2 linked regions of the Vulgatibacter sp. genome follow. The protein of the gene in region 1 binds, or shares a complex with, the protein of each later gene. Links are inferred from orthologs where the notes say so. Each region holds a gene or a part of one and is shown in the gene's direction. Other genes may lie near its edges. The genes, in order: smc and ACESMR_RS17910.

Region 1 (4,492 bases):
CTCGCCGCCGATCCGATGTTCGACAGCCTGAAGGCGACGCCGGGCTACGAGTCGGTCGTCCAGGGCAGCTGAACCTTTCCACCACCGCCCGGTAGGCAGCGTCCCCCCGCGGACGCGGTGCCGCCGGGCGGTCGTGTGTCCGGCGCTCGAGCTCGATCGCTCCACGGGTTTTCCACAGGGCCGTCCACAAAACGCCCTTCCGGGGTGCGCTAGCAACCGATAGCGTGGCTGCGATCGCCCGACGTGTGACCGTCCCGGCTTGCGATCGCTCGTTCCCTTGGGTTAGATCCCGGCATGCGACGCGACAAGGCGTGACCATACGTGTCTGGTCATGACCGGTCGGCGCGCGCCCAGTCGAACGCGGGGAGACCGGATGCGCATCAAGCGCCTCGACATCTGCGGCTTCAAGAGCTTCATGGCCCGCACCGTCTTCCAATTCGACGACGGCGTGACGGGGATCGTGGGCCCGAACGGCTGCGGCAAGTCGAACGTCGTCGACTCGATCCGCTGGGTGATGGGCGAGCAGTCGGCCAAACACCTGCGCGGCCGGGCCATGGAAGACGTGATCTTCAACGGCTCGGAGAAACACGCGCCGCTGGGCATGGCCGAGGTCTCGATCACCTTCTGGAACGATCGCGGCGACGTCCCTGCGGCCTACAAGGATTTCAGCGAGATCACGGTCACCCGCCGCCTCTTCCGCAACGGCGAGAGCGAGTACCTGATCAACAAGGCGACGTGCCGCCTCCTCGACATCATCGAGCTCTTCCTCGGCACCGGCGTCGGTACCCGCGCCTATTCGATCATCGAGCAGGGGCGCATCGGCCTCATCGTCTCGGCCAAGCCCGAAGACCGGCGCTCGCTCATCGAAGAGGCAGCGGGCATCACCAAATACAAGGCGCGCCGCAAGGCAGCCGAGCGGAAGATGGAGCACACGGAGCAGAACCTGCTCCGGCTCTCGGACATCCTCGGCGAGCTCGGCAAGCGCCTCGAGGTGCTCAACCGCCAGGCGCGCAAGGCCGAGAAGTACAAGGCGGTCAAGGCGGAGATCCGCGAGATCGAGCTCCACCTCGCCTCGCTGCGCTGGCTCGAGCTCCAGGCGATGCGCAAGGTCGCCGTGGCCCAGGCCGGTGGCCTCAAGGACGAGCAGCGCAACCTCGCCTCGCGGGTGGAGGACCTCGAGGAGGCGATCGCCGAGGCCCGCGACAGCCTCGCTGCGGAGAGCGCCGATCTCGAGGCGCGGAGCGAGCGGGTGGCGGCGCTCTCGCAGGGCACCGCGCTCAACCAGACCAACCTCGATTTCTACCAGCGCGAGAAGGAGCAGGTCCTCGCGCGGCAGCGGGAGCTCGAGGAGGAGATCCGCCAGCTCGAGAAGCGCGCCGAGGCGCTGGGCCAGGAGGCCGAGGACGCGAAGCGCCTCGCCGAGGAGCTCCAGGGCAAGGGCGGCGCGGACACCGAGCGGGTGCAGGCGCTGCACGACGAGCTCGAGGCCGCCCGCAACGCGGAGCGCGAAGCGGTGCAGCGCCTCGAGGGCGAGCGCGGCCAGGCGATGGAGGTGCTCTCCCACGCTGCGGCGATGAAGGGCGACCTGCTCACCATCGACAGGCGACGGGGCGATCTCGTCGACCGGATCGCCCGGCTGCAGGGCGAGGCCGACGGCCTGGAGCACGAGGTCGAGAGCCTCGACAAGGCCCGCAACCAGCTGGCGGATCGAGCCGGTGCCACGCGGCAGCTCAAGCTCGAGCTCGACACGCGGCGGGGCGAGGAGGCGGAGCTCCACGAGCAGATCCGCGCGGAGCTGGTCCACGCGGAGGCAGAGCTGGTGGCGCTCCGCGAGGAGCTCGGCGACAAGCGCTCGCGCCTCCACTCGCTGGTGGAGATCCAGCGCTCCTACGAGGGATACGACCGCGGCGTCCGGGCGGTGATGACCCACGGCGTCGAGGAGGAGGGGCAGCGGCCCGAGGGCGTCGTCGGCCTCGTCAGCGATCTCCTCTCCAGCCCTGCCGAATACGAGCGGGCCGTCGAAGCGGTGCTGGGCGAGCGGCTCCAGTCGATCGTGGTCGAGAACCACGACAAGGCCGTCGAGCTGGCGCGCTTCCTCGCCGACACCCGCGAGGGAAGGAGCACCTTCCTCCCGCTGGGGCTCCGTGCGGGCAAGCCGCTCGCCACCCTCGAGCATCCGAGCGTCCTCGCCCGGGCGGTCGACGTGGTGGGCTTCGCCCCCGAGCACCAGGCGCTGGCCCATGCGCTTCTCGGCGACGTGCTCGTGGTCTCGAGCCTCGATGCGGCGCTGGAGATCTGGGCGAAGGCCACCGGCCACACCCTGGTCACCGAGGCGGGCGAGGTGATCGCGCCCACCGGCGGCGTCACCGGTGGCGAGGCGGACGGGGCAGGCGCGGGCCTGCTCCAGAAGCGCCGCGAGGTGGCCGAGCTCACCGAGGTGGTGCGCTCGCTCGAGACGCGGGTCGCGGTGGCAGCGGAGCGGCACAAGAAGCTCGCCCGCCGCGCGGACGAGCTCGACCAGTCGCTCAAGGCGCTCGAGAAGAACAAGCACGCCGAGGAGCTCAACCTCCTCCACGCCGAGAAGGATCTCGGGCGGATCACCGAGGAGCTGGCCCGGATCCGGGCCCGTGGCGAGCAGGTGCTCCGCGAGCGCGAGGAGATGCAGCACCAGCTCGGCCTCCTCGATGCGGAGGCGGAAGCGGCCCGGGGCGCAGCGGCGCAGGCGGAGGCCGAGCGGGCGCGGCGCGAGGAGCGGATCGCCCAGCTCCAGGCAGAAGTGGCGGCGGTGCGCGATCAGGTCCACCACCTCTCCGGCGAGCTCACCCGGCTGCAGATCGCCGCCGCGGCGGAGAAGGAGCGGCGCGAGGCGATCGATCGCACCCTGGCCCGCGTGGCCCGCGAGCGCACCGAGATGGAGGGGCGGCAGGAGCGAGCCCGGGCGCAGATTGCGGAGGGCGAGCAGCGCCTCGAGGAGCTCGCCGCCAAGGTGGACGAGGCGAGCCTCGGCATCCACTCGATGGGTGACGAGCTGGCGCAGGCGAAGGCGGAGTTGCAGCAGGCCCGCGAGGCCCACGCGGCGAAGGCCGCGGCGGTAGCCGAGCAGGAGCAGGCCCTCAAGGGCGAGCGCAAGCGCCTGGACGAGCTGGTCTCCACCTCCTCCCAGGCGGCGATGCAGGATCGCGAGCTCGCGATCGAGCTCAACCACCTGGTCGAGGCGATCCAGGAGCGGCACAACCTCGTGCTGGCCGAGCAGATCCACGATTTCCACGCCAGGCCGCAGCCGCCCGAGGGATCGGACGAGCGGCTGGTGCAGCTGCGCGAGCAGGCCGACCGCATGGGCGAGGTGAACCTCACCGCGGTGGAGGAGCACGCAGAGCTGCAGGAGCGCTACGAGTTCCTCTCGAAGCAGCAGGTGGATCTCGAGCAGAGCCTCACCAAGCTCCGGCAGGCGATCGCCAAGATCGACGCGACCTCACGCGAGCGCTTCGACGACACCTTCCGGATCATCAACGAGAAGTTCCAGCAGGTCTTCCCGCGGCTCTTCGCCGGCGGCAACGCGCACCTCGAGCTGGTCCGCGACGAGACGCGTCCCGGCGCCGAGCCCGGCGTCGAGATCTTCGCCCAGCCGCCTGGCAAGAAGATGCAGAACGTGAACCTGATGTCCGGCGGCGAGAAGGCGCTCACCGCCGTCTCGCTCATCTTCGCCATCTTCCTGATCAAGCCGACGCCCTTCTGCCTCCTCGACGAAGTCGATGCGCCGCTCGACGAAGCCAACGTCGGTCGCTACAACGACATGGTCAAGGAGATGAGCAAGACCTCGCAGTTCATCCTCATCACGCACAACAAGCGGACGATGGAGATCGCCGACACGCTCTACGGCGTGACCATGGAGGAGCCCGGCGTCTCCAAGACCGTGAGCGTGAAGCTCTCGCGCCGCGACGAAGAAGGCGGCGGTGGCGAGGACGAGGCGCAGGCCGAGGGCGCCGCCTGACGGCGTAGCGCCGCGCGGTATCGACGCCGGGCGCTGCCGGCCTGCGCCACCGCTTGGACTTCCGTACGCCACACGAGCTATAAGCGCCGCCTACCCCAAGAAGGAGAGCGGCTCGAGGCGTGTCTGGTACGTGCTTGTCGCCCTCGGAGTGCAGCATGCGCAAGGTCGTATTGCGGCACGTGCCTCGGCACCCTTGCCTGCGCCGACCTCGACTACCCCGAGGCGTGCTTCGAGGCCTGCACCCCGCCCAGCTTCGACCTCACCGTCGCGGGGACCGGCTTCACCGCCGGAAACGATGCGTGGCTCGTCCTCTTCGACGAGCGGGGCCAGTTCGTCGACTACGTGGTCTTCCAGGTCGGTGAGGGCGGATCCACCGACTTTTCGAAGACGCTCGAGGGCGCGCTCTTCGAGGGCGGCAACTTCTCCTTCCACTACTTCATCGACGCCGACACCAACGGCGTCTGCGCCGGGACCGACCACACCGGGATCCGGGAGATCACC
Region 2 (3,298 bases), on another replicon or contig:
AGTGGGGCGTGAACTCGTCATCCCGCAGCGCAAGGGGAGCGCCGCGGCGGCGCCGGGGCGCACCACGTCCCGGCCGAAGGTGCGGCCGAGCGTCTCCCGCCGCGAACCCGCCAGGGGCAAGCGGGAGAACGCGATCCTCGGCTGGCCGGTGCAGGGCGTGCTCTACAGCCGCTTCGGCCCCCGCGGCGCCACCCGCCACGACGGCATCGACATCGCCGCCCCCGAGGGGACGAAGATCGTCGCCGCGGCGGACGGGGTGGTGCTCTTCGCCGGAACCCAGCGCGGCTACGGCAACATCGTGATCCTCCGCCACCAGGGCGATCTGATCACCATCTACGCCCACAACCAGCGCAACCTGGTGCAGGAGGGCGCCGAGGTGAAGGCGGGGCAGCCGCTGGCGCTGGTGGGCCGCACCGGCAGGGCGACCGGTCCCCATTGCCATTTCGAGGTCCGTCGGGGCACCGAACCCCACGATCCGCTCGACTTCCTGCCCTGACCCAGGCCGGTTTGACTGCCTGCGTGGCGCTTGCTACCTAGCCCGCTTTTCCGGCGGTGGGATGGTTCCCGCCGCGAGAACGGTTCTCTTCCCGGTGAACGCCTCCGATCTGCAGAGCCTCGTCCTCTGGTTCATCCCCGTGCTCCTCTCGTTGACGGTGCACGAGTGGGCGCACGCCGCCTCCGCCCACGCCCTGGGTGACGACACGGCGGCGCGGCTGGGCCGGCTCACGCTCAACCCCATCCCCCACATCGATCCGGTCGGTACGGTGCTGCTGCCGGTGATGCAGGTGATCTTCTCCGGGGGCGTCTTCTTCGCCTGGGCCAAGCCGGTGCCGGTGACGCCCACCCGCTTCACCCGCAAGGTCACGATGTCGACCGGGATGATGATCGTCTCGGCGGCGGGGCCCGTCTCCAACCTGCTCCTCGCCCTGGGGGCGGCGCTCAGCATGGGCCTCGCCATGCGGGCCGGGCAGACCAACGAGGCGATCTACGCCTTCGCCCAGTCGATGCTGGTGCTCAACCTGGCGCTGGCGATCTTCAACATGATCCCGCTCCCGCCCCTGGACGGCAGCAAGGTGCTCCTCGGCCTACTCCCCCGGCGGACGGCGCTGGCCTACGAGAAGATCTTCCCGTACGCTCCGGTGCTCCTCATCGGCGTCTTCCTCTTCGGCGGAAGGCTGATCCACAGGCCGATGATGTGGCTGGGCGGGTGGCTGATGCACCTCAGCGCGGCGATCGCGGGCTAGGAGCGGGGACGACCGTGGGCGAGGTGGTGAAGGGTCGGCGCGGCAAGGCCGCGCAGGTCGACGAGGCCGGCGAGCAGCCCTCCCACGAGTTCGTGGTGGCGGCGCGGGCCTTCACGCTCACGCTGCCCACCTTCGAAGGTCCGCTGGACCTCCTCCTCCACCTCATCCGCGAGCACAAGCTCGACATCTTCGACATCCCCATCGCCTTCGTCACCCAGGAGTACCTCGCGTACCTGGAGCGGATGAAGGAGCTCAACCTCGACATCGCCGGCGAGTTTCTGGTGATGGCGGCGACGCTGGCCCACATCAAGAGCCGACTCCTGCTGCCCAGGCCCGAGACCCCGCCGGAGGAGAGCGAGGAGGAGCAGGGCGATCCGCGCGCCGAGCTGGTGCGGCGGCTCCTCGAGTACCAGAAGTACAAGGCCGCGGCGGAGGACCTGGCCCGGCAGGACCTCCTCGGGCGCGACGTCTTCACCAGGCAGGTGCGGGCGGAGGCGGTGCCCTTCGCCGAGGGGGAGCTGGGGATCAAGGAGGTCTCGGTCTTCAAGCTGATCGAGGCGCTCGACAAGGTCCTCAAGAACCTCAAGCCCGAGAAGCAGCACCAGGTGGTGCTCGAGCGGGTCTCGATCTCCGACGCGATCAGCCGGATCGCCGACCTGCTCCGGGGCAAGGATCACGTCACCTTCTTCGAGCTCTTCGAGGGGATGACCGAGCGCCACCGCGTGATCGCCACCTTCCTCGGCCTGCTGGAGATGACCCGGCTCAAGCTGGTGCGGGTCCTCCAGGAGGAGCGGGGCGGCGACATCGTGATCAGCCGGACCGAGCGCCTCGGCGACGACGACGTCGACATCCGGGACGATTTCCGCTGATCGGGTGCCCAGTGTCGGCCCCTTCTGCTAGTTTGCGGCCCGTTCGCAAGCCGACACCCTCGTGCCTTCCGGGAGAGCATTCGTGAGCAACGAGACGACGCGTCGCAACGCCGAAAACCGCCGGGGTGGGCGGGTGGTGGAGGCCGTGGAGGAGCGGACCCCCGCCGCGGTGGACGAGGACGCGGCAGCGTTCCTCCAGGAGGCGGCCGAGGCCGCTGCGGCTGCGGCGCTCGAGGCGGAGGCGCTCGCGACGGAGCTGGACGAGGCGGCGGCGCCGGAGGATGCGCTCCCGGTGCATGCGGAAGCGCCCGAAGACGCGCCTGCGGAGGAGCCTGCCGCCGACGAGGTCGCCGCTGCCGACGAGGTGGCGCACGAGGCGCCGGACGAAGCCGACGCGGACGGCGCCCTCGAGGCTGCTGCCGAGGCCCTCGATGCGGTGGAAGCCGAGGTCGAGGAGGTTGCCGTTGCCGCGGTCGACCCGATCGCCGTGGAGGACGCCAACGTCGCTGCCTTCGAGGCCGGTGCCGAGGAGGACGCGGCGCTCCAGGCCGAGATGGCCCGCGAGCTCTCCGAGGACGCCCCCACCGCTGAGGAGGAGGCCCTCGCCCAGGCAGCGGAGGAGCGGGAGGACGAGGAGACCCCCGCCGAGATCGCCGAGCTCGAGGAGGATCTCCAGGGCTCGTTCGACAAGATCGCCGCCAAGGCCCGCAAGCTCACCGAGGACCAGGCGCGGCACGTGGTCCACTCGCTCCTCTTCGTCTCCGACAAGCCGCTCACCGTGGAGCAGATGCGCGCAGCGAGCGGCCTCGAGGCCCATCGGATCAAGGACGCCCTGGAGCGCCTCGCCGGCGAGCTGCGCGAAGGGATCTCCGGCGTCGTGCTCTCCGAGGTGTCGGGAGCCTGGCAGCTCCGCACCGCGCCGGAGTCGGCGGAGTTCGTGCGTCGCTTCCTCCACGTGAAGCCCCGCCGGCTCACGCGCGCCGCTCTCGAGACCCTGGCGATCATCGCCTACCGCCAGCCGGTGACCCGGCCGGAGATCGAGGACATCCGCGGCGTCGATTGCGGCGCGGTGGTGAAGGCGCTCCTCGATTGGAAGCTGATCAAGATCCTCGGAAAGAAGGACGAGGTGGGCCGTCCGCTGCTCTACGGAACGTCCCGGGAGTTCCTGGAGTTCTTCCAGCTGAA

The links.
Region 2: the proteins of smc (region 1) and ACESMR_RS17910 are in contact, whole or in part, in a crystal structure (PDB 3ZGX), measured with the Bacillus subtilis proteins. The link is inferred for Vulgatibacter sp. from one-to-one orthologs.

Annotation. Positions count from the first base shown.
Region 1 is NZ_JAWLCN010000002.1:284,831-289,322, reverse strand. The notes cover bases 1-4,191. They hold smc (chromosome segregation protein SMC), read left to right. Parts: upstream 1-373; coding sequence 374-3,991; downstream 3,992-4,191. Other genes in these bases: ACESMR_RS05120 (tetratricopeptide repeat protein), read left to right, coding at 1-72. Outside these bases: ACESMR_RS05110 (hypothetical protein), read left to right, coding at 4,334-4,492. UniProt on the Bacillus subtilis protein: Required for chromosome condensation and partitioning.
Region 2 is NZ_JAWLCN010000008.1:184,875-188,172, reverse strand. Bases 189-3,185 are described here. They hold ACESMR_RS17910 (segregation and condensation protein A), read left to right. Parts: upstream 189-1,258; coding sequence 1,259-2,113; downstream 2,114-3,185. Other genes in these bases: scpB (SMC-Scp complex subunit ScpB), read left to right, coding at 2,196-3,185; ACESMR_RS17915 (site-2 protease family protein), read left to right, coding at 591-1,244; ACESMR_RS17920 (M23 family metallopeptidase), read left to right, coding at 189-496. In the rest of the region: more of ACESMR_RS17920, read left to right, coding at 1-188; more of scpB, read left to right, coding at 3,186-3,298. UniProt on the Bacillus subtilis protein: Participates in chromosomal partition during cell division. May act via the formation of a condensin-like complex containing Smc and ScpB that pull DNA away from mid-cell into both cell halves.